Regions from separate parts of the Lentzea sp. NPDC055074 genome, predicted to be linked through region 2. Evidence: riboswitches for the same ligand, from Rfam matches in the RefSeq annotation. Region 2 holds a riboswitch; the other holds the start of a gene.

Region 1 (15,183 bases), on a different contig from region 2:
CCCCCAACCGGGTCGGCACCGGCCGCGTGGACGGCAAGTCCGCGATCGACAACCAGGTCCTCGCCTACGTCGAGGAGGACAACGGCTACGTCAGCGCGAACTTCGGCGTCGTCGAGGTCTCGAAGCCGGTCGAGAAGTCCAAGACCATCAAGCTGGTCAACAAGTCCACGAAGTCCGTGGAGTACAAGGTCGGCTACGCCGCGGCCACGACGATCCCCGGCGTGAGCTACGTGCTCTCGCAGGACAAGGTCAAGCTGAGCCCGCGCGGCATCGCGAAGGTCAAGGTGACGCTGAAGATCACCGACCCGAAGGCGCTGCGCAAGACCGTCGACTCGACGGTCGAGCCGAACCAGCTCGACGTGCCGCGCCAGTTCCTCGCGGACGCCTCCGGCCGCGTGACCTTCACGCCGACCGCCGGCGCCACGGTGCCGCTGCGCCTGTCGGTCTACTCGGCGCCGAAGCCGGTCGCGGACATCAAGACCGCGTCCAGCCTCAAGTTCCGGGGCAACGACAAGCAGGCCGTCCTGAACGTGTCCGGCAAGGGCATCGACCAGGGCACCGGCTCGCAGGCCTACCGCTCGCTGATCAGCGTCCTCGAGCTGCAGGCCCAGTCGCCGAAGCTGCGCGACTGCAAGCGCAACGTCACCGAGAACTGCGCGCTCAACGAGACCGCCAAGGGCGGTGACCTCCGCTACGTCGGCGCGGCCTCCACGGCCCCGCTGGCCAAGGCGCAGGGCAAGCCCGAGGAGGCGCTGCTCGCGTTCGGTGTCGCGACCTGGGGCAACTGGTACAACCTGGGCAAGAACACCATCCCGTTCGTCGACATCGACACCAACGGTGACGGCACCGCGGACTTCGAGGTGTTCGCGACCCGCCTGACCGACACCGATCTGCTGGTCGCGTCCACCGTGGACCTGAAGACGGGCGAGACCGTCGACATCCAGGGCGTGAACGGCCTGTTCGGCGATGTCGACGCGAACGTCCAGGACACCAACGTCGTCGTCCTGCCGGTGCTGCTGAGCGCCCTGGGCATCGACGCGTCGAAGGACACGGCACGCCTGTCGTACGTCGTGGGCGTCGGTGGTTACTACGCCGCGCCGGGCAACGCGAACAAGCTCGTCGACGTCATCGACCGCAACCTGTCCTACGACCCGCTCAAGCCGGGTCTGTGGGCGCAGGGCGGCGGCGACGCGGCCCTGTCGTACCTCGCGAAGCCGGGCACCGCGCTCGTCGTCAACAAGAACGAGGCCTCGCTGAAGGCCGACAAGTCCGACGGCCTGCTGGTGCTCAACCACCACAACGCCAACGGTGACCGCGCGTCGGTCGTCCTGGTGAAGTCCGGTGGGCGGGGCGCCTACTAGATCGGATGTTTTACGAGAGGCCCGGTTCTTCGTTTGGAACCGGGCCTCTCGGCCTGTCACGGCTCGGAACTGCCTGCCGTCACCCCTTGACGCGACCCCGTTCCTGCGGTCGAGTGACACTCGAAAGCGTGATATGGGCCGTGTGGGTGTCCCGCAGTACGGGAGATAACACCCCGATGGGGTGTCCGGCATGCGGCGAGCGGCCTGCATGCCGGTAGCCTTTCGCGAAGGAAAGTAGTCCCACCAATTGGGGACTGACACCTGGGAGGTGTGTGGATGCGGCTCGCAGTGATCCCAGGAGACGGGATCGGGCCCGAGGTCATCGCTGAGGCCCTGAAGGTCCTCGGTGAGGTCGTTCCGGCGGCCGAGATCACTCGTTACGACCTCGGCGCGGCGCGCTGGCACGCCACGGGAGAGTTGTTGCCCGAGTCGGTGCTCGGTGAGCTTCGCCAGCACGACGCGATCCTGCTCGGCGCGGTCGGCGACCCGTCGGTGCCGAGCGGAATCCTGGAGCGAGGCCTGCTTCTGAGGCTCCGCTTCGAACTCGACCACCACGTGAACCTCCGCCCGGCTCGTCTCTACCCCGGTGTCCGCAGCCCGCTCGCGGACCCGCCGGAGATCGACATGGTGGTGGTGCGCGAGGGCACCGAGGGCCCGTACGCGGGCAACGGCGGCCTGCTCCGCAAGGACACGCCGCACGAGATCGCCACCGAGGTCTCGCTGAACACCTCGTTCGGCGTCGAGCGCGTGGTGAGGGACGCGTTCGCGCGCGCCGCGAACCGTCAGCGCCGGCACCTGACGCTGGTGCACAAGACGAACGTCCTCACGCACGCCGGCTCGTTGTGGTCGCGCGTCGTGGAGGAGGTCTCGCTGCAGCACCCGGACGTCACCGTCGCCTACCAGCACGTGGACGCGGCGACCATTCACATGGTCACCGACCCGGGCCGCTACGACGTGATCGTCACGGACAACCTGTTCGGCGACATCCTGACCGACCTCGCCGCCGCCGTCACGGGTGGCATCGGCCTGGCCGCGTCGGGGAACATGGACGTCACGCGGCGCAACCCGTCGATGTTCGAGCCGGTCCACGGTTCGGCGCCGGACATCGCGGGCCAGGGCATCGCCGACCCGACGGCCGCCGTGCTGTCGGTCGCGCTGCTGCTCGACCACCTCGGCGAGCACGAGGCGGCCCGCCGGATCGAGGCCTCCGTGGCCTTTGATCTCGCGACCAGGGACCACCAGTCGCCTGGGGCCACCTACGCCATCGGCGACCGTCTCGCGGCACTCGTGTCGTCGAACGTCCGCACGGGCTGAGGTTCATCAGCAGGACTCTCCGGCCCCGGCACCCCAGTGGTGCCGGGGCCGGGTTCGTCTGAATTCCCAGGGGGTTTCGTGTTCGGGTCAGCACGACGGACGGCGTTGGAGACCAGGGTCGCCGAGCTGGAGCAGCAGGTGCGGGTGCTGGGCGGTCAACTGGAGGCCGTGCGGCCGCTGCTGGCCGACGAGCGCCGCCTGGAGGCACTCGCCGCGCGGGCCGCGTCGGCGGTGCGGGCCGCGGAACCGCTGGGGCAGCGGACCGAGATGAAGCTGGACGCCCTGTACCAAGCCGAGAGGACGGGGTTCGTCTCGGTGTACTTCACCGGCGGCTGGAACGCGCGGGTGAAGTTGCTGGTCGGGCCGGAGAACCCGCCCACGACGTGTGTGGGCGAGGTCTACCACGACTACGCGGGTGCGCTGGTGCGGGCAGGTGAGTGGTGGATCGCCCGGAGCAACAGCTCCCGCACCGATCTCCACTTCCACGTGCACTTCACCCCGTTGTCCTGAAGCCCGGCCAGGAGGTTCCGGCCGGGCTGCGGTGTTCCCCTCCGCGGATCAGAGCTGGCCGTTGGCCTCACGCCACGCGCGCTCCTTCTTGATCCACTCGTTGTCCTGCGGGAACTCCTCGATGGACGGCACGCGGCGGATCTCGGTCTTGAACCCGGGCCCGGTCATCGGCATGCGCTTCGCCCACTCGACCGCCTCCTGGATCGACGCGACGTTGATGAGGTAGAAGCCGTTGAACAGCTCCTTGGTCTCGCCGTACGGGCCGTCCGTGACGACCGGCGGCTCCTGCGAGTAGTCGACGACGACGCCCGTGGTGGCGTCGTCCAGGCCCTCGGCGGCGAGCAGCACACCGGCGCGGATCAGTTCCTCGTTGTACGCGCCGACCGTCTCGAGCATCTTGTCGAAGTCGAACTCGCCCATGTTCGCGTAGGCCTCGTCGGTGGCGCGCATGATCAGCATGTACTTCACGGTGTGTCTCCCTGGTCCGGTTCTCGCTTGGCGTCCACAGGTCGAACGGGCCCGGTGCCGGATCGACATCACACCCGGAAAATTTCCGAACTTTCTGTTTCCGCAGGTAGGGTCACTGACGTCGTACGTGGGGGAAGACCGGTCTGAGTCCGGCGCTGACCCGCAACGGTAGGTCCCCCTTTGGCAGGGGACGAGCCCGAACACCCGCGCGCGACGACCGAGGAACTCCAACTCCGCCGTGGACTGCGGGAAGGACCCAGTGATCTCCAAGATCAGTGCGCTCGTCGGCGTGCTCGTCGTCAGCATCGTGGCGGGCGTCGCGCTCGGCCCCGTCTCCGTGCCGTTCGACGTCACCGTCTCCCTGCTCCGGGAGGCGCTCACCGGCGGCACCGTCCCCGCGGACCTCGCCGGGCAGTACCACATCGTCTGGGACATCCGGCTGCCTCGCGTGCTGCTCGCCGCCGTCGTGGGGGCCGGGCTGAGCGCGGTCGGCGTCGCGATCCAGGCGATGGTCCGCAACGCGCTCGCCGACCCGTACGTGCTCGGCATCTCGTCGGGCGCGAGCGTGGGCGCGACGGCCGTGGCGACGCTCGGTGTGCTGTCCGGGTTCGGTGTCTACGCGCTGTCCGTGGGGGCCTTCCTGACCGGCCTCGGAGCCACGGCTCTGGTCTACATCACCGCGCGCACGAGCCGGGGGCTCACACCGTTGCGGCTCGTGCTGACCGGAACCGCGCTGGCGTACGGGTTCTCCGCCGTGGCGATGCTGCTGGTGTTCCAGGCGCCGCGAGGTGAGGCGGCGCGGGCCGCGATGTTCTGGTTGCTCGGCAGCCTCGGCGGCGCGAACTGGCAGTCGCTGCCGGTCGCCGCCGTGGTGACTCTCGCGGGGATCGTCTACCTCGCGACCAAAGCGCGGCAGCTCAACGCGATGGCGATGGGCGACGAGACCGCGACGACGCTCGGCGTGCCGGTCAACCGGTTCCGCACGCACCTGTTCATCGTCACCGCGGCCATGACCGGCGTGCTGGTGGCGGTCAGCGGAGCGGTCGGCTTCGTCGGCCTGATGCTGCCGCACCTCACCCGCATGGTCGTCGGCGCCGACCACCGCAAGGTGCTCGCCCTCGCGCCGCTCGCCGGAGCCTCGTTCCTGGTCTGGGTCGACGTGGCCGCGCGGATGCTCGCGGCGCCGGAGGAGCTGCCGCTCGGCGTCATCACCGCCGCACTCGGCGTGCCGTGCTTCATCTTCCTGATGCGCCGCCGGTCCTACGTCTTCGGAGGCCGCTGATGCGCGTCGAGATCGACCAGGTCACCGTGCGCGGCATCATCACGGACATCTCGCTGCACGCCGACGGCGAGGTGGTCGGCATCGTCGGCCCGAACGGCAGCGGCAAGTCCACGACGTTGCGCTGCGTCTACCGGGCGTTGAAGCCGGACGCGGGCGCGGTGCTGCTCGACGGCGAGAACGTCCACAAGCGACGCTCCGTCGCCCGCGACCTCTCCGCGCTGTCCCAGGAGTCGCAGGTCGAGTTCGACTTCACGGTCGCCGAGGTCGTGGAGATGGGACGCCTGCCGCACGACCGCGACCCGGCTCTCGACGCGCGGGTGGTGGCCGAGTCACTGGCCACAGTGGACGTCTCGCACCTCGCGTCCCGCAGCTTCCTCAGCCTGTCCGGCGGCGAACGGCAGCGCGTGCTGATCGCGCGGGCCGTCGCCCAGCAGCCGCGCGTGCTGGTGCTGGACGAACCGACCAACCACCTCGACATCCGGCACCAGCTGGACGTCCTCTCCCTGGCACGAGGTCTCGGCATCACGGTCCTGACCGTGCTGCACGACCTGAACCTCGCCGCGTCCTTCTGCGACCGCCTCTACGTGCTGGACGAAGGACGGGTCGTCGCCTCCGGCACCCCGGACGAGGTCCTCGTGCCCGAGCTGATCGCCAAGGTCTTCCACGTCACGGCGCACGTCGTGCGCCACCCCACCACAGGAGTGCCCCAGCTCCTGTTCGACCAGGAGGTCACCCCTTGAGAACCGTTGTCTGCGCAGTGCTGCTGCTCGTCTCCGGCTGCGGCGCGACGGTCGCCTCCGACACCTCCGCGTCCGACCCGGTGACCATCACGAACTGCGGTCAGCAGGTCACGTTCGACCGCGTCCCGTCCAAAGTGGTCACCAACGACACCGGCATCACCGAGCTGATGTTCGCGCTGGGCCTGAAGGACCGGATGGCGGGGTACGTAATCAGCGGCAAGGACTCCGTCGACGTGCGGACCTCGCCGTGGAAGGCCGACTTCGAGAGCGTGAAGCACCTGTCCGACAAGGTGTCGAAGGAGGTCGTGCAGGGAGCGAACGCGGACCTGGTCTTCGCCGGGTGGAACTACGGCTTCAGCGAGAGCACCGGGTTCACCCCGGACGCGCTGAAGGAACTGGGGATCGGCACCTACCAGCTGACCGAGGCCTGTCGCAACGGAGTCGGCAAGCAGCGGGGCATCATGCCCGCACTCGACGCGTTGTACACGGACCTGCGCAACCTGGGGAAGATCTTCCGGGTCGAGGCCAAGGCCGAGGAGCTCGTGAAGGGCTACCAGCAGCAGATCGAGAACGCCGGCAAGCTGATGGCGGGCAAGCCGCGTCCGAAGGTGTTCCTCTACGACAGCGGGCAGGACCAGCCGTTCACGTCCGGCAGGAACGCGGCGCCGCAGGACGTGATCTCGAAGGCCGGCGGGGACAACGTCTTCGGGGACCTGAACGACAGCTGGACGACGGTGAACTGGGAGACCGTGGTGCAGCGCGACCCGGAGGTCGTGCTCATCGTGGACTACGCGGACGGCGAGGCGAACACGCCCGAACAGAAGCAGGCGTTCCTGGAGGGCTTCGCCCCGCTGGCCAACTCGCCCGCGGTGAAGAACAAGCGGTTCTTCTCACTGCCGTATGCGGCGCTGGTCGAGTCTCCGCGCAACGCGGCGTCCATCGAGGCGTTCGCGAAGTTCCTCGCCGGGGCGTAGGCGCTGTCACAGGCGTGAACCCGTGACCAGATAGTGGGAGATTTCCTCCCGTCGCTTGGTACGCCGAGCTGAGCTGTGGCAGCATCCCCGCCATGGCTCAGTTCACCGCCATCATTATTGACGAGCGCGTCGGGTAGTTGCCGCCCCTGGCACCCGACGCGCAGACCTCTCGCATCCCGCGGGGGGTCTTTTTGTTTGCCCGGATGAGGAGATGACCCCGATGGCCGGCCCGAACGACGCATTCCACGTCTACGACACGACGTTGCGCGATGGCGCACAACGTGAGGGCATTTCGTACTCCGTCACGGACAAGCTCGCGGTCGCGAGGTTGCTGGACGGGCTCGGCGTCGGGTTCATCGAGGGCGGCTGGCCCGGCGCTCTGCCCAAGGACACGGAGTTCTTCGCGCGGGCCGCGGCCGGTGACCTGGACCTGAAGCACGCTCAGCTGGTCGCGTTCGGGGCGACGCGCAAGGCCGGGGTCAAGGTCGAGGACGACCCGCAGGTCAGGGCCCTGCTGGAGTCGCAGGCGCCGGTCATCACGCTGGTGGCCAAGTCGGACCTGCGACACATCGAGCGCGCGTTGAGGACGGACGCCGGCGAGAACCTCAAGATGGTGCGCGACACCGTCCGGTTCCTCAAGGGTGAGGGAAGGCGCGTCTTCCTCGACGCCGAGCACTTCTTCGACGGGTACGCCTTCTCGCCGGACACCAGCCTTCGGGTGCTGGAGTCCGCTGTGGAGGGTGGCGCGGACGTCGTCGTGCTGTGCGACACCAACGGCGGGCAGCTGCCGCTGGGCCTCGCCGAGACCGTCGCGGAGGTCGTCGAGAAGACGGGCTTCCGCGTGGGAATCCACTGCCAGGACGACACGTCCTGCGCGGTGGCGAACACACTCGCGGCCGTTCAGGCGGGCGCGACGCACGTTCAGTGCACCGCCAACGGTTACGGCGAGCGAGCAGGCAACGCTGACCTGTTCGCCGTCGTGGGAAACCTCGTGACCAAGCTCGGCATGGAGGTGCTCCCGACCGGGGCACTGGCCGAGCTCACCCGTGTCTCCCATGCGTTGGCCGAGATCGCGAACATCGCACCCGACACCCACCAGGCCTATGTCGGGTCGTCAGCATTCGCTCACAAGGCGGGTCTGCACGCGAGCGCGATCAAGGTGGATCCGGAGCTGTACAACCACATCGATCCGGACACCGTCGGCAACGACATGCGGGTGCTGGTCACCGAGATGGCCGGTCGGGCGAGCATCGAGCTCAAGGGACGTGAGTTCGGGCTCGACCTGGCCGGCCGGGGGACCGAGGTCGGAACGGCCCTGGCGCGCGTGAAGGAGCTCGAGGCGAAGGGCTGGTCGTTCGAGGCCGCCGACGCGTCGCTGGAGCTGTTGCTGCGCGGGGAGCTGTCCGAACTGGACACTCCGCCGTTCACGCTGGAGTCCTACCGGGTCGTGCTGGATCACCGCTCGGACGGCGAGATCGTGTCCGAGGCCACGGTCAAGGTGCACGTGGCGGGGGAGCGGGTCATCGCGACCGCCGAGGGCATCGGGCCCGTGCACGCCCTGGACGCGGCGCTGCGCAAGGCGTTGCTGCCGCACCTGTCCTGGTTGGACACAGTGGAGCTGGCCGACTACAAGGTGCGCATCCTGACCGAGCACCCCGGTACGGACGCGGTGACGCGCGTGCTGGTGCAGTCGACGGACGGCGAGCGCGAGTGGACCACCGTGGGTGTGCACGGGAACATCGTCGAGGCGAGTTGGCTCGCGCTGTGTGACGCGCTCGTCCACAAATCGATGCGAAGTGGCTGACCTCGTAAACTGAGACCGTGCGCATCGCCCGAATTGCTCATCCCGCAGGCGTGGCCTTCGTCGCCGTTCAAGGCGACGAGGCCGCGGAAATCGCCGAACACCCCTTCGGCACGCCCACGTTCACCGGCCGGAAGTGGCCGCTGGCGGACGTGCGGCTCCTCGCGCCGATTCTGCCCACCAAGATCATCGGTGTCGGCCGGAACTACGCCGACCACGCGAAGGAGCTCGGCAACGAGGTCCCCGCGGAGCCGTTGCTGTTCTTCAAGCCCAACACGTCGGTGGTCGGCCCGAACGTGGAGATCAAGCTCCCGGCCGTGTCCGAGCGCGTCGACTTCGAGGGCGAACTCGCGGTCATCATCGGCCAGCCGTGCCGCGACGTGCCCAAGGCCAAGGCCGCGAGTGTGATCATGGGTTACACGATCGCCAACGACGTCACCGCCCGCGACCTGCAGAAGAAGGACGTGCAGTTCACGCGCGCCAAGGGCTTTGACACGTTTTGCCCGTTGGGCCCGTTCATCGAGACCGAGTTCGACCCCTCGGACGTCCGCGTCGTCACCGAGGTCGACGGGGAGGTCAAACAAGACGGACGTACTTCCTTGATGGTGCACGACATTCCGTCGCTCATCGAGTACGTGTCCGGAATCATGACGCTGCTGCCGGGCGACCTGATCCTGACCGGTACCCCGGCCGGTGTCGGGCCGATGACGGCCGGACAGACGGTCTCCGTGACTGTGGACGGCCTTGGCACGCTCACCAATCCGGTCGCAAATAGGTAGCCGTACGGAGCAATCCGGCGTCCGGCAGGTTACGCATCCGGGTACCCGCGAGTAACTTCCCGGTGTCATGACGGACCTGGCGTCCACCCGTGTGCTGCTGGTCGACGGTTCGCAGCTCATCACCGAAGGGCTGCGGCTTTCGCTGCACCGCACGCACTGCTTCCGCGTTGTGGGCATCGCCCACACCGTGGCCGAGGCTGCGCGCAGTCTGCGCGGCACGCTGGTGGACCTCGTCGTCACGGACTTCGACGTGCCGGGCGCCGGACCGCTGCGCACCGTGCGGGACACGGCGCAGTACAGACCGAACGCCCGAGTCGTCGTGCTGTCCAATGCGGACAGTCCGAGCTGGGCCCGCGCCGCCCTCGACGCCGGCGCGGTCGCCTACCTGCTGAAGACCTCGCCCGTGGCCGAGCTGCTCCCGCTGATCGCGGCCGCCGTGCGGGGCGCTCCCGCCACGATCGACGCGCGGGTGGGATCGCTGGCACGCCTACCGGCGCGAATGCCCCCACCCGCCTCGCTCGGCCGGCTGTCTGCGCGCGAGTTCGACGTGCTGGCCGAGATGGCGAAGGGCATGGACAACGCCCGCATCGCCCAGAGGCTCTTCATCAGCAACGACACCGTGAAGACCCACGTGAAGGCCATCCTGCGCAAGCTCGGCGCCCGCGACCGGGCCCACGCCGTGGCGATGGTGCTCGGGGAGAGCTCCGAGGCGTTCGTCACGACCTAGCGATGGTCTGCGGTGCCCTGCGCGCGAAGTCGGGCGCGTGCTCCGGACGTGGCCCGATGGCGACCACGTAGGCCGGAACCGCCTGGAGGAACGGCAGCTTCTGGGCGATCCTGAGCGGCAGCGGAACACCCGCGCTGGACACCGTCTCGGTGCTGTTGAGCTTGCGCCCGAGGAACAGCCGGTGGATCACCCGCTGGATCGTCTGGATCACCACGGTCGGGAAGAGCCTGCGCCCGCGCACCTTCGCGAGCGTTCTGCTCGTGACCCGGCCCTCCCGCAACGGCTTCGCCAGCAGGGTCGCCGCGGCCACCGCGTCCTGGACGGCCAGGTTGATGCCCACGCCGCCGACCGGTGACATCGCGTGCGCCGCGTCACCGATGCACAGCAGTCCGTCGACGTGCCACTGCCGCAACCTGTCCAGCTTCACGTCGAGCAGCTTCACCTCGTCGAGGTCCGTGATGTGGCCCACGCGGTCCGCGAGCCAAGGGATGAGCGTGACGACGCGTTCGCGGAACTTCTCGACACCCTCGGCGCGCACCGCCTGGTCCGTCCCCTTGCGGATCAGGAAGGCACACTGGAAGTACTCGCCGCGTGGAATCAGAACCAGCGCGCTGCCCGCGCTGAACCGGCCCGCGCCACCCTTGACCGCGTCGCTTTCGTTGCGCGGCAACCGGAACCACCACACGTCCATCGGCGCACCGAAGCTGTAGACCGGGAGATCCACGGCGGCGCGCAGGATCGAGCTCCGCCCGTCCGCCGCGACGACGAGGTCGGCGCCGAACTCGCCCTCGCGCCCGTCGACGCGATCCCGGTACTTCACGCCCGTGATCTTGTTGCCGCTCTTCGTGATGGCGGTGACCTCGGTGTTCATCCGCAGCGTGAACGTCGGTTCGAGCCTGCCCGCGTCGGCCAGCAGGTCCAGGAGGTCCCACTGCGGCACCATCGCGATCCGCTTGTTCGGACCGGGAAGCCGGGACAGGTCGGCGATCGTGGCCTTGGCGCCGCCGTCGAGCAGCGCCTCGATCTTGTCGACGTCCTGGTGCGGCACCTGCTCGAACGCGGGCCCCAGCCCCAGTTCGTCGAGCAGCGTGAGCGTCGACGCGTGCACCGTGTCGCCGCGGAAGTCGCGCAGGAAGTCGCTGTGCTTCTCGAGCACCGTGACCTCGACGCCACCGCGGGCCAGGAGTAGTCCCAGCACCATTCCGGCAGGTCCGCCGCCGACGACGAGACAGGTTGTCCTCTCCATGTCGATCCCCTCTTTTCAACCCGTGTTGAATAAACTCAGCATGCTCCTGATCGCGAAACGCGTCAAGCGGAGTTCCGAGTGGCGTGGCTCTCGTTTGGGTCGGTCCAATGTGGACGGTCTGGTCCACCAGGCCTCGAAAAGGTTGCGACTGGTGCGAAATGTCGTTGTGCGGTCTAGGGTGTCGCGCCCGCGGAACCGCCCGTTCGGGCAGAGATCCTTGCGTCGCTCGAAAACACTCGACCGGGCGATTGCATTCGGCGCTCGGAGGAGTGCCACTGGTTCGTTCGGGGCCTCAAGGTCCGCTTGATCGTGCAAGGACCTATAGGAATCACCTCGTTAGCCGAATCGGACGAGGGCCCCTCGCACCTAACCTTCCGGGGTGACAACTGCGTCCCCGACTTTCACGCGTAAGAGAACCGGCGAGATCCGCGCTGTGTGCCTGGACGTCGACGACACACTTGTCGACTACAGCACTTCTTCGCGAGCCGCGTTGGCATCGATGGTCGGTAACGCCGACGCCTGGTCGTTGTGGCAGAGGATCACCGACGACCACGTCTCCCGTCAGCTCGCCGGTGAGCTGCAGTACCAGGACATGCGCAACATCCGCACGCAGGCCTTCTTCGCCGCACTGGGCGAGGAGCTGTCGCTGGAGGAGGCGACCCGTCGCGAGATCGGCCGCCAGGAGGTCCTCTCCGCCGGCTGGTGCCTGTTCCCGGACGCGATCCCGATGCTCGACTGGCTCCGCGCCACAGGTCTCCCGATCGCCGCGATCAGCAACGCGTCGGGCCACCACCAGCGCGTGAAGATCGCCCAGCTCGGCCTCTCCGAGTACTTCGACGCCGTCCTGATCGCAGGCGAGGTCGGCTGCGCCAAGCCGGACCGCGTGATCTTCCACACCGCGTGCCTCGCCCTGGGTGTCTCGCCCGGCGACACCGTCCACGTGGGAGACCGCCTCCACGCCGACGCCATCGGCGCACGAGACGCCGGAATGCACGGCGTCTGGATCAACCGCATCGGCCCGACCGGCGGCACGCTGCCCGCGGGCCTGTCGTCCATCACGACGCTCGCGGAACTGCCGGAGCTCCTCGTCTGCGAGCTCTCCACCGCGCACGCCTGAGTTGTGCTCGAGACCGGCCCCCACCTGCGAGTATGCGTTCAGGTGGGGGCCGATTTCACTTCTGGCGGGGGCGTGGTCTAGTATTTCTCTCGGCAGCAACGAGGACCTCGGAACTCCCTGCGGGACAACGAAGTCGATCGTCGAAGCCAATGGGGTATGGTGTAATTGGCAGCACGACTGATTCTGGTTCAGTTAGTCTAGGTTCGAGTCCTGGTACCCCAGCTGCGAAGGAAGAACTGCCCTAGGGTAAGCTTCCGGAGCTGCTGAAAATAGCAAAGCAAGTGCACGTCTCAGCAGTAAAAAGAACTGAATAGCCGGATTTGGACCGGACAGAGCGATCTGATAAGGTTCACGCCAGCAAGAAGTTCTAGGGCCCCGTCGTCTAGCGGCCTAGGACGCCGCCCTCTCAAGGCGGTAGCGAGGGTTCGAATCCCTTCGGGGCTACAGAGGTGTCAGAGGCCTGTCTGCGGAGTGCGCAGACAGGCCTCTTTCGCTTTGTCCTCTGGGGGCCGAGCCCCCAGACCCCCAGCCGGCGGGCTCCGCCCCCGGACCCCCGGCTCGGGTGTTGCCCGGCGGGGTAGTGCTTTGCGCTTCGCTTCGCTCGCGGAATGTGTGGGACGGGACTTCGCTTCGCTCGTCGGATGAGTGTGGTGACGGTGATCACCCGAACACCCGAACTAGCTAATTCCGGGGCCTCGCATTCGCCTTCCCGATTCCCTCGCTCAATTCACCTCGTATCGCGGCGTCCCTGGGGGCTCGCTTCGCTTCGCCATCGCTGCGGTAGCTCGCTTCGCTTCGCGCGATCTTGCGGTAGCTCGCTTCGCTTCGCGATCCCTGGGTAGCTCGCTTCGCTTCGCGCCATCCCGTTGCGGGGAGGCTTCGCCTCCTCCGGCGCCCTTGCTGCCGCCATTTCCCGCGCACCATCCGGCCCCCCGCGCACCATCCTGTCCTGCGTGTCTCATCCGATCCCCGCTTTCCGTCCTGCCTGCCCCATCCCGCCTCGCCCCCTGCCCTCGCTCTGCTTCACCACGTCCTGCCTCCCCGCCCTGACTCGCCCCGTCCTCCCCCGCTTTGCCCAACCCGCCCCTCCCGCCACCTTGCCTCGTCACGCTCGCCCCGACTGCCTCGCCCCGACTGCCTCGCCCCGACTGCCTCGCCCCGACTGCCTCGCCCCGACCACGCTGCCTTCCGCTGGGGCCTGCCTGTCCCGGTCCCGCGCGGGGCATGCCGCTGGCTTGGTGTCCGGCCGTTCTGTCGCAGTCCGCGTTGTGTCGTCGTCGTGTGTTCTCTTCGTCTCATCTTCTGTTCTTTGCGGGGTCAGGCTTGGCGCGTTGGGCCGGATGGCGTGGTGCCTGTTGAGACGGGCGTGCCGCGTGTCGGAGTGGAGTAGCGGCGTGTCGGGGGGGTGAGACGCCGACGGCCGCCACTCCCGTGTGGGAGGGCGGCCGTTGAGGCGTTGGTGCTTTAGAGGCGGCTTTGCAGCGCTTCGGCTGCTGCCAGTAGGTCTGCTGCCCAGCGGGCTCCTGGGCGGCGGCCCATGCGGTCGATGGGGCCCGAGACCGAGACCGCTGCCACTACGGCGCCGGAGGAGTCTCGTACCGGGGCTGAGACCGAGGCCACGCCTGGTTCTCGTTCTGCCACGCTTTGGGCCCAGCCTCGGCGGCGGACTTCGAGGAGAGTGCGTTCGCCGTAGACGGCGTCCGCCAGGACCGCCCTTTGGGTGCCGGGGTCGGACCAGGCGGCCAGGACCTTCGCTCCTGAGCCCGCTGTCATGGGGAGCCTCGCGCCGATCGGGACTGTGTCCCTCAGGCCCGAGGGGGGTTCTGCCGAGGAGACGCAGACTCGTTGCATTCCGTCTCGGCGGTAGAGCTGCACGCTCTCGCCCGTGATGTCGCGCAGGCGTGGCAGGACAGAGGAAGCGGCGTCCAGCAACGGGTCCGTTGCGCCGCCTGCCAGTTCTGCCAGAGCCGCGCCCGGGCGCCAGCGGCCGTCGGAGCCTCGGCGCAGCAACCGGTGCACCTCTAGGCCTACGGCCAGGCGGTGTGCGGTTGCTCGGGGGAGGCCGGTGCGGTTGCACAACTCGGCCAAGCCACAAGGATCTTTTGCTACGGCGTTCAACACGGCCACTGCCTTGTCCAGCACGCCGATCCCGCTATGCTGTCCCACAAGCCGATACTAACTTCCCAGACAGTGAGAAGTCCAGATCTGTCGGCACGTCCATACTGTGGGAGATGTCGCGATGAGCCGCACGCTCGCGGAGAAGGTGTGGGAGGCACACGTTGTGCGCCACGGAAGTGGTGCGGAGCCGGACCTGCTCTACATCGACCTCCACCTGCTGCACGAAGTCACCAGCCCCCAGGCGTTCGACGGGCTCCGCCTTGCGAACCGCAAGCTGCGCAGGGCCGATCTCACGATCGCCACCGAGGATCACAACGTTCCGACCGTCGACATCGACAAGCCCATCGCGGATCTCGTGTCGCGCACGCAGGTGGAGACGCTCCGGCGCAACTGCGCGGAGTTCGGCGTGCGGCTGCACCCGATGGGCGACTTCGAGCAGGGCATCGTCCACGTGGTCGGCCCGCAGCTCGGCCTCACGCAGCCGGGCATGACGGTGGTGTGCGGCGACAGTCACACGAGCACTCACGGTGCGTTCGGTGCGCTGGCGTTCGGCATCGGCACGTCCGAGGTGGAGCACGTGATGGCGACGCAGACGTTGCCGTTGCGTCCGTTCAAGACGATGGCCATCAACGTCACCGGCGCGCTCGGCGAGGGCGTCACGGCGAAGGACATCATCCTCGCCGTCATCGCGAAGATCGGAACCGGTGGCGGGCAGGGTTATGTGCTCGAGTACCGCGGCGACGCCA
Region 2 (15,183 bases):
TGCTGTCCGGGTTGCGCAGGCTGTAACCCGTTCGCCAGCGCGCGAGATCACGCCTGGTCGCCGATAATCATCCCGTGGCGACCTCCAGCGACGAGACCCCGAAGACGCCGGTCACGGAACCGATCCCGACGGCCCCGCCGGCTGCTGCACCGTCCGTCCCGGCGGCCGCACCGAAGAAGCTGCGGCCGACCCGGATCAGCGGCACCTGGATCGCCGTGCTGGTGGCGATCGTCGTGCTGATCTTCCTGCTGGTCTTCATCCTGCAGAACAGCGCCAACGCCACGATCCACTTCCTGTGGGGCGAGTTCAGCCTGCCCCTGGGCGTGGCGCTGCTGTTCGGCGCGATCGGCGGCGCGCTGCTGGTCGCGGTCGTCGGCGCGGCCCGCATCCTGCAGCTGCGGCGTCAGGCCAAGCAGGTCACCGGTCGTCCCGTGACCTCATCACCAGCTCGACGCGCGAGCTGATCCCGAGCTTGCGGAAGATCTTGCGCAGGTGGAAGTTCACCGTGTGCGGTGACATGAACAGCTGCGTGGAGATCTGCCGGTTCGTCTGACCCTTGGCCACCAGGTTCGCGATGGCCCGTTCAGTGTCGTCCAGACTGGACCATCCGGACTCGGGCCTGGTGGGCGCGGCCCTGCGGCGGCGGCCCAGTTTGCGCAGCCGGCCCAGGACCCGCGCGCTGTCGCGGGACGCGCCGATCTCCCGGTAGAGACCGAGCGCGTTCTCCAGCGCCTTCACCGACTCCGCGCGGTCCGGTGACCCGGCGAGCAGCACTCCGAGGTCCTCGGCCGCGTTCGCCCGTGCCCATAGGTCGCGGTGGTCGCGGGCGGCGAGCTCCAGCGACCGGGCGTCGGAGTCGAGCAGACCGCGCGCGTGCACGGCGGCCGCCGCCACCGCCGCGAAGCCGGGGTGTTCCTCGGCCAGCCGTTCCGCGCGGTCCACGACGGCCTTCGCCAGCCCGTCGTCCCCCGCTTCCAGTGCCCTGCGCACGAACCACCCGGCGGCGCGCGGTTCCTCCGCGAAGAGCCCCGACGAGACCAGGTCCGGGTAGGAGTCGCTGAGCAGCGCCATCGCCTTCTCGAGCCCGGAACCGACGTAGGTGACGAGCACGTCGGCCCACTGGTAGTAGGCGTGGGAGAAGATGAGCCCGTCGGCCGGGACCTCGTCGCGGCAGCGTTCGACGTGCTCGATCGCCGCGGGCAGGTCGCCGGTGTGGATCGCGACCATGGCCAGCACCGCGAGAGCGGGCGCGACCACGGTCGCGTGCCCGGTCTCCTCCGCCACGGTCAGCGCGGCGCGCGCCTCCAGGGCGGCCTCCTCGATCCGCCCGGCCTGCAACAGGATCCGGGCCTGCACGACCGCGGTCATGACCTCCCTGGTCACCACCGCGGACGGCCCGCCGCGGACCCGCCGCACCACGGTGGCGGCGTCGGCGAACTCCCGCAGCCCCGCGAGCAGGGTCGCGAGCAACAGCTGCGGGTACGCGCTGAGGTCGTGCGACGTGCTCACCCCGGCGGCCTCGCGGGCCAGCTCCAGCGCGGCGCCGGGCCGTCCGGTGTCCCGCGCGATCGCGGCCAGCACGGCCAAAGCCGTTGCCAGCACGTCGTCCGGTGCTCCAGAACGGGTGCGCACGACGGCCTCGGCCAGCTCCCGCGCCCGGTCGCGGTCGTGGCCGAGCAACGCCATCAGCCGCGTGATCTCCACCCAGGGCGCGAGTTCCGGCGCCAGGTCGGGTTCGCGCAGCAACGCCTCGGAGATCTCCAGCGACTCCGCGTGCCGGGCGCCGAGCAACGTCGTCGTGGCCACGCAGTGCCGGAGCTTGGCGGCGGGTTCCGGGGAGACCTGACGGGACAACGCGTCCTGCGCGAGCGCCTGCGCGGCGGTCAGCTTGCCGGCGGCGGTGAGGGCTCTGACCGCCATGACCGTGCGGTGGACCAGCGAAGCAGACGCTTGGTCGGTCAGTTCGAGGGCGCGCACCGCGAGTTCGGCGGCGGCCTCGGGAGCGTTCCACAGCACGGCTTTCGCGGCGGTGACCAGTCCGTCGATCGACCGGGCGTCACCGCGCTGAGCGCCGTGCAGCAGGTGTTTGGCGGCGGTGACGGCGCTGTCCCCGCGGCTCAGCAGCATCTCGCCGGCCTCGCGGTGCAACGCGCGCCGCACGGGTGGGGGCACGGAGTCGGAGACCAGGCGCCAGAGCAGCTCGTGCCGGAACGCCAGCCTGTCGTCCAGGGCCGTCACGACGCCCGCGGCGATGACCTCGTCCAAGGCGGGCAACAGGATCGCGGTGCTCGACGCCAGCATCTCCGCGACGTCACCGGGTTCGAAGTGCTGCCCGAGCACGGCGGCGACCTGCAGCAGGTGCCTCGCCCTGCCGCTCACCGCGTTCACGCGGTCGCGCAGCAACGCCTCGGTGTGCCGCGGTGACCTGCCGGTCCTGATCGTGGCGTGCCCGGCGGTGAGAAGTACCTGGTCGTCCGCGCGCAGGGCCTCGACCAGCCTGGTCACGTCGGCCGGATTGCCCTGTGCCGTGGAAGCAAGCGCTTTCAGGTCCTGGTCGGGGGCACCTCCGGTGAGGTCGGCGACGAGGTCGGTGACCACGTCGTCGGCCAGCGGCAGCAGCTCGATCCTGGTGGCACCGCGCTGTGCGGCGGCGGCGACCAGGCGGTCGGTGGCCTCGCCACGACGGCGGGCGAGCAGCCACACCACCTTCTCGTGGGCGGAGGCGGGCAACAGTGCGCGCAGGGCGGCCAGGGTGCCCGGCTCGGCCAGGTGGAGATCGTCCAGCACGACCAGCAACGGGCCGTCCGGACGGCGTTCTGCCAGGCGGGCCAACAGGAACGGCTGGTCGAGCTCGTCCCGCGCCGTCGCGACCTCGAAGCCCCTGCCGGCGGCGACGGCGGCGGTCTCGGCCAGCAGCCGCGTCTTCCCGGTGCCCGCGGCGCCGTCCACCAGCACCACCCCGGTGCCCGCGTCCAGCACGCCGTTCAGGAGCTCCCGTTCCCCCTCACGGCCGCGGAACATCCAGTCCCGATTCCCCGACACCATTCTTCCTTTCGCTCCGCGGCGGCGGAGAACAAGCGTTGCATTACCACAAGGACCTGCACCACGACCAGAGCCGAGCGGCGCCCCCTGCGCCGTTGGGATGACCTTGACAAGCCGCCGCCAGGCTGCCTCTACCCATTCGAGTAGTAGCCCGCGGGATCATACGGGCCGTACTCCTGTTGAGACGCCCATAGCGCAGGAAGCTTTACCTGGGCAAGTGGACCGCTTTCTCCTAGCATCAATTCTGCTGAGCTTTCAGCGGCGGATTGTGGAGAGATCTTGGAAAACCGGCTGAAAGTGTGGTGCGCCGGAATCGGCGATCAGGCGGCGCCGGGCACGACCACGGTGGTGGAAGGCGCACCCGGCACGGGCAAGACGGCGGCGCTGGACGACCTCGCCGCGCGCTGGGACGCGTCCGGCCGGCAAGTGGTGCGGGCACGGGGAAGCGCATTGGAAAGCGATCTTCCTTTTGGGATCGTGGCCCAGTTGTTCGACCTGGTCGACTCGGATCTCGTGCCCGACGAGGCCGCCGGGGCGTTGCGACTCACCGCGACGACCGCCGATTTCTCGGTGCTGCACGGCGTCTACCGGCTGACGGCCGCCCTGGCCGCGCGGGCGGACCTGCTGGTCGTCGTCGACGACGCGCACTGGGCCGACGCCGCTTCCCTGCGCTGGCTCGCCTATCTGGCGTTGCGCGTGCGCCGGCTGCCGATCGCGCTCGTCCTGACCGTGGGCCTGGGCGAGCGGTGCGACGACCCGTCGTTCGGCGAGATCATGGCGGCGTGCCAGCGGGTCACGCTGGACGACCTCACCCCCGCCGAGACGCGACGCCTCGTCTCGGCCGCGCTCGGTGAGGCCGCGCCGGAGTTCGCGGCCGCGTGCTTCGACGCGACGGGCGGGAACCCCCTGGCCGTCACGCGACTGGTCAAGGCGTTGGCGGAGGACGAGGTCCCACCGACCGCGGAGGCCGCGTGGCGGGTGACCCAGCGCGGCGCGGAGGTGTCCGGCGAGATCATGGCGGCCCGGTTGCGCCGCCGCCCCGCGTCCGTCGTCACGACCGCGCACTGCCTGGCGGCACTGGGCTCCTCGCCGCATCCCGGTGTGCTGGCCGAGCTCACGCGGCTGAGCCCGGTGGAGCTCGCCGAGGCCCTGCGCACCGTCGAGCTCCTCGGTGTGACAGGGCCCGCGGTGCTCGACGACATGCCCGCCCCCGCACGCGCGGCGCTGCACCTGCGGGCCGCCCAGGCGTTGCGCACGCACGGCGCTTCGGACCGGGCGGTCGCGGACCACCTGCTGGAAACGTCGCCCGGCCTGGAACCGTGGGCGGGCGAGGTGCTCGACCGGGCCGCGCAGGAGGCGGTGAACCACGGCGACACGGCCGGTGCGGCCCGGCTTCTGTGGCGAGCGCTGCGCGAACCGGTGGCGAACCCGTCCCGGGCGTTGCGGCTGCTGGGAATCGCCGAGCTGGTCGGCAACCTGCCCGGCGCGACCGCCCGGCTGCGCGAGGCCTGGAAGTCCGATGTGGACGATGCCGAGTCCGCGATCGCGCTGTCCTACGCCCTGCACGCCGAGGGCGCCCCGGCCGAGATCCCCGCGGTGCTGGGCGACTCGCCGTCGGCGCAGGCACATCTCGCGGTGCACGGACTCGTGTGGCAGGAGGCCGTCCCGTCGTCGGTCTCGCTCGGCACTCCCGCCGGTGTGCTGCACCGGGTGATGGTCGGGGACATCGCCGCGGAGGAGGCGATCAGGCTCGTCTCGGCACGCGGCGGTGTGCTCGCCTCGCTGACGTCCGCGATGACGTTGAACCTGGCCGACTCCCTGGACGAGGCACTGGCCGTGCTGGACGAGGTCGACCGCGCGCAGGCCCCGGCGTTGCGCGCGCTGACGAACGTGATGCGCGCGAACGTCCAGCGCCGCAAGGGAGATCTCACCTCCGCCCGCGCCGATCTCGCGGTGGCGTCCGACCACCTGAGGCAGGACCGGCGCTGGCACGCCGTCTCCACCTGGCACGCGGCGTTGCTCGCCGACATCCTGCTCGAGGAGGGCCGTCTCGACGAGGCCGCCGTGGTGATCGCCGAGGCCTCGACGGACGAGGCGCGGCGCACGTGGTCGTTCGGCGGCGTGCTGACCGTGCGCGGACGGGTGCTGACAGCGCGGGGCGACGATCATGAGGCCCTGGAAGCGTTTCTGGCCGCCGGACGGCACTGCGCCGCGTGGCCGTACCGCAACCCCGCGGCGCTGTCGTGGCGCTCCGGCGCGGCACTGGCCTGCGCGGCGATGGGCGACGGCGAACGAGCGCGCGAACTCGCCCAGGAGGAGGTCGCGCTCGCGCGGGTCTGGGGCGCGCCCAGGGCGTTGGGCATGGCGTTGCGCGCGGAGGGCCGGGTGACCGCGGGCGCGGCCGGGCGGACGTTGCTGGAGGAGGCGGTGCGGGTGTTGCGCGCCTCCCCCGGCCGCCTGGAACTGGCACGGGCGTTGGTGGACCTCGGCGTGGTGGTGCGGCGTCAGGGCGATACGGCGTCCGCGCGCACGCTGCTGCGTGACGCAGTCGACCTGGCACAGAAGTGCGGATCCACCGCGATGGCCGCCCGCGCCTACTCCGAACTGGTGGCGACGAGCTCCGGACCCCGGCGGATGCGCCAGACCGGACCGACCGCACTCACCCCGACGGAGCACCAGGTGGCGGAGCTGGCGGCACGCGGCCGTTCGGATGACGAGATCGCGTCCACGCTGCTCATGGCACCGGCAGCGGTCGAAGGCGTGTTGTCCGGGATCTACCGCAAGCTGGGCGTGGGCGGCCGTTTGCACCTGGCCGATGCTCTGTTCGTGGACTAGTTCGGACCCGTTCGGCCGATAGGTGCGTTGCGACCTTCGGCCCTATCGTCCTGCGCATGGCGAGCGACTTTCAGCGGAGCAAGGTGGATCTGGTCTTCGGCGCGATGGACTCCGACGGCAACGGACGGCTGAACAGGGAGGACTTCGAGCTGCTCGCCCAGCGCTGGGCGGCGTTGCGCGGCAGCGACGAAGCGTTGCTGACGCAGGTGATGCTGGGCTGGTGGACCACCCTGCAGTCGGCCGCGGGAGGCGCGGACCAGGTGACGCTGCAGGACGTCCTGAACGTCGTCGACGTGCTGCCGGACAACATCGAACCGGTGCTCGGCACGGCGGACGCCATGTTCGGCGCCGTGGACGCGGACAGCGACGACTACGTGTCCGAGGCGGAGTACCGGATGATGATCGAGGCCTGGCTCGGCCACGTCGAGACGACCGACTTCGCGAGGCTCGACCTCGACGGCGACGGAAAGTTGTCGCGCAACGAGTTCGCGACGCTGTGGGCCGAGTTCTGGGCCGGCGACGACCCGGAGGCCGCCGGTTCCTACGTCTTCGGTCCCGTTCAGGCGGCGTGAACGAGGGTGAAGAACTCCTGACGTGACGCGGGATCCGAGCGCAGCACGCCCTTCAACGCCGACGTGACCGTGCTCGATCCGGTGACCCGCACGCCCCTCAGCGCCATGCACATGTGCTCGGCCTCGATCACGACGCCGACCCCCTTGGGCCGCAACTGTTCCTGCAACCAGTCGGCGACCTGCTTGGTCAGCCGTTCCTGGACCTGGAGGTCGCGGGCGAACATCTCGACGACCCGCGCGAGCTTCGACAGGCCCAGGATCCGCTCCCCCGGCAGGTATCCGACGTGCGCGACGCCGTGGAACGGCAGCATGTGGTGCTCGCACAACGACTGCACGGGGATGCTCCGCGCCAGCACGAGCTCGTCGTAGCCCTCGTCGTTGGGGAACGTCGTCATGGTGAACTCGCGCGGGGTCAGCATCTCCGCGTACGCCTGCGCCACACGCCGCGGGGTGTCGGTGAGATGCACCGAGTACGGGTCCTTGCCCAGTGCCTTCAGCAGATCCGTGACCGCCTGCTGTGCCGCCTCGACGTCCATGCCGGCCACGGTAGCCGAATTTAGACAACAAGAGTAGGTTTTAGAGATGGCCGACCCCGTCGCCGCCGTCGCGGCCCTCGACGAACCGAACCGCCGCAGACTGTACGACTTCGTGGCCCGCCAGACCGCTCCTACCAGCAAGGACGAGGTCGCGCAGGCCGTCGGCCTGCCGCGCACGACGGCCGCGTTCCACCTCGACAAGCTCGTCGACATGGGCCTTCTCACAGTGGTGCACGAGCGGCGGACCGGTCGCGGCGGGCCCGGCGCGGGCCGCCCGGCGAAGCTCTACCGGCGCTCGGCGGAGCAGATCGAGGTCTCGCTGCCCGACCGGCGCTACGAGGCCGCGAGCCACCTGCTCGCCGACGCGTTGACGGAGTCGCAGAGCACGGGTGAACCGGCGCGCGAGATCCTGAACCGGCGCGCCTACGAGTGGGGCTCGGCCCTCGCTGCGCGGTCCTCGGGTGACGTGACGGAAGCCCTTGCGGGCTCCGGTTTCGAGCCACGAGCCGAAGCGGGCTCGATCCTGCTGGGCAACTGCCCGTTCCACAGCCTGGCGAAGCGGCACGCGCAGCTGGTGTGCGGGATGAACCTGTGCCTGGTCAGCGGTTTGCTGGACGGGATCGGGGCGAGCGGTGTGTCCGCTCGCCTCGCCCCCTCACCAGGTCACTGCTGCGTCCGGCTCGATCAGGCGCCGTCCTCCAGCTCACCCTCGGTCTCCAGGTAGGCAGCGCGCAGGGCGTCCAGAGTGGACTCCTCCGGGTGCTCCCACATCTTGCGCTCGGCCGCCTCCAGCAGACGCTCGGCGATGCCGTGCAACGCCCACGGGTTCGACGTCTGCAGGAACTTGCGGGTCTCCGGGTCGAGCACGTAGCTCTCGGTCAGCTTCTCGTACATCCAGTCCGCGACGACGCCGGTGGTGGCGTCGTAGCCGAACAGGTACTCGACCGTCGCCTGCAGCTCGAACGCGCCCTTGTACCCGTGGTTGCGCATCGCCCCGATCCAGCGCGGGTTCACCACGCGGGCGCGGAAGATCCGCGAGGTCTCCTCGGTCAGCGTGCGGGTGCGGACCGCCTCCGGGCGCGTGCTGTCACCGACGTACGCGGCGGGTGCCTTGCCCGTCAGCGCCTTCACCATCGTGACCATGCCGCCGTGGTACTGGAAGTAGTCGTCCGAGTCGGCGATGTCGTGCTCGCGGGTGTCGATGTTCTTGGCCGCCACCGCGATCCGCCGGTACGCCGACTCCATGTCCGCACGCGCGGCGATGCCGTCGACCCCGCGGCCGTACGCGTACCCGCCCCACACCGCGTAGACCTCGGCGATGTCGGACGAGTCGCGCCAGTTGCGGCTGTCGATCAACGGCAGCACCCCCGCGCCGTACGCGCCCGGCTTGGAACCGAAGACGCGCAACGTGGCGCGGCGCTGGTCGCCGTGCTCCTCGAGGTCGCGAAGCATGTGCGCCCGCACGAAGTTCTGCTCCGCGGGCTCGTCCAGCGCGGCCACGAGCTGCACTGCATCGTCCAACATGGACACGACGTGCGGGAAGGCGTCCCGGAAGAAGCCCGAGATGCGGATCGTCACGTCGACGCGCGGCCGGCCGAGCTCCTCCAGCGGCACCACTTCGAGGCCCGTCACGCGACGGGACTGGTCGTCCCACACCGGCCGCACGCCGAGCAGCGAGAACACCTCGGCGATGTCGTCACCGGCGGTGCGCATCGCGGACGTGCCCCAGACCGACAGACCGACCGAGGGCGGCCACTCGCCGTCGTTCTCGGCGCGGTACCGCTCCAGCAGCGAGTCGGCCATCGCCTGGCCGGTCTCCCACGCGAGCCGCGACGGGATGGCCTTCGGGTCGACCGAGTAGAAGTTGCGTCCGGTCGGCAGCACGTTCACCAGGCCGCGCAACGGAGAACCCGACGGGCCGGCCGGGATGTAGCCGCCGTCCAGGGCGTGCAGGACGTTCGTCATCTCGTCCGTGGTGCGCGCGAGCCTGGGCACGACCTCGACGGCCGCGAACTCCAGGATCTTCTGCACGTCCACCGACTCGTGCAGACCCGCTGCGGCGGCACGGTCCCAGCCCGCGTCCTCCATCGCCTGGACGAGCACGCGAGCCTCTTCCTCGATCGCGTCGACGTCTTCGCGGGCCGTGCCGACGAGCCCGAGGGCCTCGCGCAGGCCGGGCAGCGCGGCGACCTGACCGCCCCACATCTGCCGCGCCTGCAACATGGCGAGCACGAGGTTGACGCGAACGCTGCCGATCGGCGCCTCACCGAGGATGTGCAGGCCGTCGCGGATCTGGACGTCCTTGACCTCGCACAGCCAGCCGTCGACGTGCAGGATGAACTCGTCGAACTCCGCGTCGTGCGGCCGGTCGTCGAGCCCCAGGTCGTGGTCGAGCTTCGCGGCCTTGATCAGCGTCCAGATCTGCGCGCGGATCGCCGGCACCTTGGCCGGGTCCATCGCGGAGATGTTCCCGTACTCGTCGAGCAACTGCTCCAGGCGCGCGATGTCGCCGTAGCTGTCGGCGCGGGCCATCGGCGGCACGAGGTGGTCGACCAGCGTGGCGTGCGCACGCCGCTTCGCCTGCGTGCCCTCACCGGGGTCGTTGACGAGGAACGGGTAGATCAGCGGCAGGTCGCCGAGCGCCGCGTCCGTGCCGCAGGACGCCGACATGCCGACGGTCTTGCCGGGCAACCACTCCAGGTTGCCGTGCTTGCCGACGTGCACCACCGCGTCCGCGCCGAAGTTCGACTCGACCCACCGGTACGCCGCGAGGTAGTGGTGCGACGGCGGCAGGTCCGGGTCGTGGTAGATCGCGATCGGGTTCTCGCCGAACCCGCGCGGCGGCTGCACGATCACCGCCACGTTGCCGGACCTCAGCGCGGCCAGCACGATCTCGCCGTCCTTCGACTTCGAGTGGTCGACGAAGAGCGTGCCGGGAGCCTCGCCCCAGTGCTCCTGCATCGACTCGCGGAAGTCGTCGGGCAGCGTCTCGTAGAACTCGCGGTAGTCGGCCGCGGCGATGCGGATCGGGTTGCTCTCGAACTGCTCCTGCGTGAGCCAGTCCGCGTCCTGGCCGCCGGCGGCGATCAGCGCGTGGATCAGCTTGTCGCCGTCGAGCTCGTCGACGCCCGGCAGCTCGTCGCCGATGTCGTACCCGTGCTCGCGCATGGCCTTCAGCAGCCGGACGGTCGACGCGGGCGTGTCGAGCCCGACCGCGTTGCCGATGCGCGAGTGCTTGGTCGGGTACGCCGACAGCATGACGACGACCTTGCGCTCGCCGACCGGGATGTGGCGCAACCGGCCGTGCCGCACGGCGATGCCCGCGACGCGCAGCGCCCGTTCCGGGTCGGCGACGTAGATCGTGAGACCGTCGGAGTCGATCTCCTTGAAGGAGAACGGGACCGTGATGATCCGGCCGTCGAACTCGGGGATCGCGACCTGCGTCGCGGTGTCCAAAGGAGACAGTCCGTCGTCGTTCTCGTCCCACGTCGCACGGCTCGACGTGAGGCACAACCCCTGCAGGATCGGCACGTCGAGGGCGGCCAGCGCACCGACGTCCCACGCGTCGTCGTCGCCACCGGCGGACGCCTTCGCGGGGTTCGTGCCACCGGCCGCGAGCACCGTCACGACGAGCGCGTCGGCCTGCCGCAGCGTGTCGAGCAGCTCGGGTTCGGCGGTGCGCAGCGAGGAGCAGAAGACGGGCAGGGCCTTGCCACCCTTGGCCTCGATCGCATCGCACAGCGCGTGGATGAACGCGGTGTTCCCGGCGACGTGGTGGGCGCGGTAGTAGAGCACCGCGACCGTCGGACCTTCGGCCTGCGAGGCCTCGCGCTCCAGCACACCCCAGGTGGGGGTGGCGGTGGGGGCCTCGAAGCCGTGGCCGGTCAGCAGCACGGTGTCGGAGAGGAACTTGTGCAGCTCGGTGAGGTTCGCCGGACCGCCGTGCGCGAGGTAGAGGTGCGCCTCGGCGCACACGCCACCGGCCACCGTCGACAGCTCCATCAGCGCCGCGTCGGGCTGCATCTCACCGCCGAGCACCACCACGGGCAGCCCACAGGCCAGCAGCCAGTCGAGGCCCTCCTCCCACATCCGGCGGCCGCCGAGGATGCGCACGAGGACCAGGTCCACGCCCTCGACGAGCGCGGGCAGGTCGTCGGTCGTGAGTCGCGCGGGGTTGCCGAGCCGGTACTCGGCACCGCTCGCGCGCGCCGACAGCAGGTCGGTGTCGGAGGTCGACAGCAGAAGGATCACGCAGGCTCCATCCCTCGTGGGGTCCGCGCCCCAGGTTGCGGGTGACTGGCGAAGCAGAGTTCCTGACTCCCAGCGGTTGTCCGCTGGTCACAGTGGCGGGACCGCGCCGGATTCACACCGGCTTCCTCCTGCGCTTCGTCGTTCGGGCTCACCCTAACCGGCGGGTTACAGTCCGACCTATGCGTAGTCACCCGGACGCCTGCCCCGGCGCCGTCGAGCTGCACCAGGCGGCGGACGGCGGGCTGGCGCGCATCCGGGTGCCTGGCGGCACTCTTTCCGCTGCTCAGTGGGACGTCGTGCGCTCCGCGGCCGCGGAGCTCGGGAACGGTTCAGTGGAACTGACCTCGCGGGCGAACCTCCAGATCAGGGGCCTCGCGGACGGTGTCGAACTGGGCGCGCGGCTGTCTGCGGCGGGCCTGCTGCCGTCGGCCTCGCACGAGCGGATCCGCAACATCATCGCGGCGCCTCTGGAGAACGACCAGGCGCTGGTCGACGAGATCGATGCAGTGCTGTGCGCGGACCCGGAGCTGGCGTCGCTGCCGGGCCGGTTCCTGCTGACGGTGGGGCACGCGGTGAGCGGGCTGGGTGGCGACTTCGGCCTGGTCAGAGCCGATGCGGCGACGTGGGCCCTCCTCCTCGCGGGAACGGACACGGGCGTCCGCGTCACCGACCCCGCCGACGCCGTGGTGACCGCCGCCCGCCTCTTCCAGCGGCTGCGCGGAGCGGCCTGGCGCCTGTCCGAAGTGGACGACGGTGTGCGAAAGATCACCGCGCACTTCGGCACCTCCGACGGCCCGCGCGTCACCCCCGCTGTGACTCCTGTCGCACCTTCACCGTTGACCCCAGGGGTTCCACTGGGCCGGCTCGACGCCGGCCAGCTACCCGGCGTGGCCCTGCGCCTGACCCCGTGGCGCAGTCTCGTCGTGCCCGCCGGCACCGACACGTCCGGTCTCATCACCGACTCGGACTCCCCCTGGCACGGCGTCAGCGCCTGCACCGGCCGTCCCGGCTGCGCGAAGTCGCTCTCCGACGTGCGCGCCGACGCCCGTGCCTGGCTCGGAACCCCGCACCGCCGTCCGGTCCACTGGTCGGGATGCGCCCGCCGCTGCGGCCGGCCCGCGGGCGAAGTGATCGAGTTCGTCGCGACCGGCGACGGCTACGAGGAGATCCGTTGACGCAGTACATCAAGGACGGGGCGGAGATCTACCGCCAGTCCTTCGCCACCATCCGCGCGGAGTCGGACCTCACCGGGTTCCCCGCCGATGTCGCCCAGGTCGTCGTCCGCATGATCCACGCGTGCGGCATGACCGACCTTCCCCGCGACGTCGCGTTCTCCGCGAACGTCGTGCGTGACGCCCGCGCGGCACTCCGCGACGGCGCCCCGATCCTGTGCGACGCCAACATGGTCGCGTCCGGCGTGACCCGCCGGCGCCTGCCGAAGGACAACGAGGTCCTGTGCTACCTGCAGGACCCGCGCACACCGGGGCTCGCCGAGACGATCGGCAACACGCGCAGCGCGGCCGCGCTGGAGCTGCTCGCGGACCGGTTCGGTGGCGCGGTGATCGCGATCGGCAACGCCCCCACCGCGTTGTTCCACCTCCTCGACCTGATCGCCGCCGGAGCCCCGAGGCCCGCCGCGATCCTCGGCATCCCGGTCGGGTTCATCGGGGCCGCGGAGTCCAAGGAAGCTTTGGCCGCAACGGATCTGGAGCACCTCGTGGTGCGCGGCCGGCGCGGCGGCAGTGCCATGACGGCGGCGGCTATCAACGCGATTGCGAGCGAAGTGGAATGACGGGCAAGCTCTACGGCGTCGGCCTGGGTCCGGGCGACCCGGAACTCGTGACGGTCAAGGCCGCGCGACTCATCAACGAAGCCGACGTGGTGGCGTTCCACAGCGCCCGGCACGGCAAGTCGGTCGCCAAGACCATCGCCGCGCCGTACTTCCGCGACGGCCAGGTGCTGGAACAGCTCGTCTACCCGGTGACGACCGAGGACACGGACGACTACCAGGGCGAGATCGACGCGTTCTACGAGGAGGCCGCCGCCAAGCTGGCCGCGCACCTCGACGCGGGCCGCGACGTCGTCTTGCTGGCCGCGGGAGACCCGTTCTTCTACGGCTCCTACATGCACATGCACAAGCGGCTGGCCGACCGCTACGAGTGGGAGGTCGTCCCCGGCGTCACGTCCGTGAGCGGCGCTTCCGCCGTCCTCGGCACCCCGCTGGTGGAACGCGACGAGGTGCTCACGATCCTGCCCGGCACGCTGCCGCCCGACGAGCTCGCGGCCCGCCTCGCCGACACCGACTGCGCCGCGATCCTCAAGCTGGGCCGCACTTTCGGCAACGTCCGCGAGGCACTCGAGAAGGCCGGCCGGCTCGACGGCGCCTGGTACGTCGAGCGCGCCACCACCAGCCGTCAGAAGATGGCGCCGCTGGCGGACGTCGACCCCGCGACCGTGCCGTACTTCTCCATCGCCGTGCTGCCGAGCCAGTCCCGGCCCGCGAAGCCGAAGGGCGAGGTCGTCGTCGTCGGCCTCGGCCCCGGCTCGCGGGACTGGCTCACCCCGGAAGCCCGTCAGGAGCTGGAGGCGGCCGACGAGCTGGTCGGCTACAGCACCTACCTGAACCGCGTCCCGCAGCGCCCCGGCCAGCAGCGGCACTCCTCGCACAACCAGGTCGAGTCCGAACGCGCCGCCTTCGCCCTGGACCTGGCCCGCAAGGGCGCCCGCGTCGCCGTCGTGTCGTCCGGTGACCCCGGTGTCTTCGCGATGGCCACCGCGGTCCTGGAGGTCGCGGCGGAGTCACCGGACGTGCCGGTCCGCGTCATCCCCGGTGTCACGGCCGCGAACGCCGTGGCGGCCAAGGCGGGAGCGCCGCTCGGGCACGACTACGCGGTGATCTCGTTGAGCGACAGGCTCAAGCCGTGGGACGTCATCGCCGAACGCCTCGAAGCCACCGCCAGGGCAGACCTGGTGATCGCGATCTACAACCCGGCGTCCAAGGCCCGCACGCACCAGGTGGCGGACATGCGCGACCTGCTGCTGAAGCACCGCGACCCGGAGACCCCGATCGTCGTCGGACGCGACGTGGGCGGCCCGGAGGAGGAGATCCGCGTCCTCACGCTCGGCGCCCTCGACCCGGCCACGATCGACATGCGCTGCCTGCTGATCATCGGCTCGTCGCAGACGGTCGTGACGCCCCAGGGCGTCGTCTTCACGCCCCGGCGGTACCCAACCACCTGACGGCCGAGTCGACGTCGGCCACCGTCTCCGCGGGCGGGAGCGGTGGCCGGCGCACGATCACGACCGGCACACCGAGCCGGCGGGCGGCCTCCAGCTTGGCCGACGTCATCTCGCCACCGCTGTCCTTGGTGACGAGCACGTCGACCTCCCGCGACCGCATCAGCTCCAGCTCACCGTCCACAGTGAACGGACCGCGCGAGAGCAGCACCTCGATCCGTTGGGGCATCGGCGGTTCCGGCGGTTCGACCATGCGCGCCAGGAACCACTGCGGGCACCCGGCGAACTCGGCCAGGTCCTGCCGCCCGGTGGTCAGGAAGACACGCTCCCCCGGCAGCTCCCGCGCGGCGTCGGCCACGCTGTCCACCCAGCGCCAGCCCGGTTGCGGCGTGAACCCAGGCCTCCGCAAGATGAGCAGCGGCACGCCGACCCGCTCACAAGCCTCGAAGGCGTTCGACGTGATCTGTCGAGCGAACGGGTGGGTCGCGTCGACCACGGCGCTGACATCGTTGTCCCGCAACCACTGTGCGAGCCCGTCGACACCGCCGAACCCACCGACGCGCACCTCGCCGACGGGGAGCGCGGGGTTGCTGACCCTGCCCGCCAAGGACGACACGGCCGGCACGCGGGACGCGAGCTCCCGCGCCTCCCCCGTGCCACCGAGGATCAGGATCATCGAACGCGCGTGGCCGAGTACAGGTGGCTGTCCG

What was found. Region 2 has a riboswitch for cobalamin ahead of cobN (cobaltochelatase subunit CobN). Riboswitches for the same ligand answer to the same signal wherever they lie in the genome.
Region 1: linked by a shared signal. The riboswitch ahead of ACWF7A_RS37715 (FecCD family ABC transporter permease) and the one ahead of cobN (cobaltochelatase subunit CobN) in region 2 are both predicted to bind cobalamin.

Annotation. Positions count from the first base shown of each region.
Region 1 covers NZ_JBSGUQ010000023.1:105,419-120,601, forward strand. Annotated here, with positions in the region: gene ACWF7A_RS37695 (S8 family peptidase) at 1-1,361, shown strand, start outside; gene ACWF7A_RS37700 (3-isopropylmalate dehydrogenase) at 1,638-2,675, shown strand; gene ACWF7A_RS37705 (hypothetical protein) at 2,754-3,185, shown strand; gene ACWF7A_RS37710 (YciI family protein) at 3,234-3,653, opposite strand; cobalamin riboswitch at 3,741-3,879, shown strand; gene ACWF7A_RS37715 (FecCD family ABC transporter permease) at 3,913-4,935, shown strand; gene ACWF7A_RS37720 (ABC transporter ATP-binding protein) at 4,935-5,675, shown strand; gene ACWF7A_RS37725 (ABC transporter substrate-binding protein) at 5,672-6,649, shown strand; gene cimA (citramalate synthase) at 6,870-8,453, shown strand; gene ACWF7A_RS37735 (fumarylacetoacetate hydrolase family protein) at 8,471-9,229, shown strand; gene ACWF7A_RS37740 (LuxR C-terminal-related transcriptional regulator) at 9,297-9,956, shown strand; gene ACWF7A_RS37745 (FAD-dependent oxidoreductase) at 9,946-11,202, opposite strand; gene ACWF7A_RS37750 (HAD family hydrolase) at 11,582-12,319, shown strand; tRNA gene ACWF7A_RS37755 (tRNA-Gln) at 12,470-12,541, shown strand; tRNA gene ACWF7A_RS37760 (tRNA-Glu) at 12,691-12,763, shown strand; gene ACWF7A_RS37765 (IclR family transcriptional regulator) at 13,784-14,485, opposite strand; gene leuC (3-isopropylmalate dehydratase large subunit) at 14,559-15,183, shown strand, end outside.
Region 2 covers NZ_JBSGUQ010000020.1:2,533-17,715, forward strand. Annotated here, with positions in the region: gene ACWF7A_RS34655 (DUF742 domain-containing protein) at 1-26, shown strand, start outside; gene ACWF7A_RS34660 (LapA family protein) at 75-464, shown strand; gene ACWF7A_RS34665 (LuxR C-terminal-related transcriptional regulator) at 418-3,042, opposite strand; gene ACWF7A_RS34670 (AAA family ATPase) at 3,322-5,877, shown strand; gene ACWF7A_RS34675 (EF-hand domain-containing protein) at 5,934-6,449, shown strand; gene folE (GTP cyclohydrolase I FolE) at 6,437-6,985, opposite strand; gene ACWF7A_RS34685 (helix-turn-helix transcriptional regulator) at 7,032-7,709, shown strand; gene cobN (cobaltochelatase subunit CobN) at 7,670-11,236, opposite strand; cobalamin riboswitch at 11,272-11,407, opposite strand; gene ACWF7A_RS34695 (hypothetical protein) at 11,416-12,411, shown strand; gene ACWF7A_RS34700 (precorrin-8X methylmutase) at 12,408-13,028, shown strand; gene ACWF7A_RS34705 (precorrin-2 C(20)-methyltransferase) at 13,025-14,476, shown strand; gene ACWF7A_RS34710 (cobalt-precorrin-6A reductase) at 14,448-15,149, opposite strand; gene cobM (precorrin-4 C(11)-methyltransferase) at 15,146-15,183, opposite strand, start outside.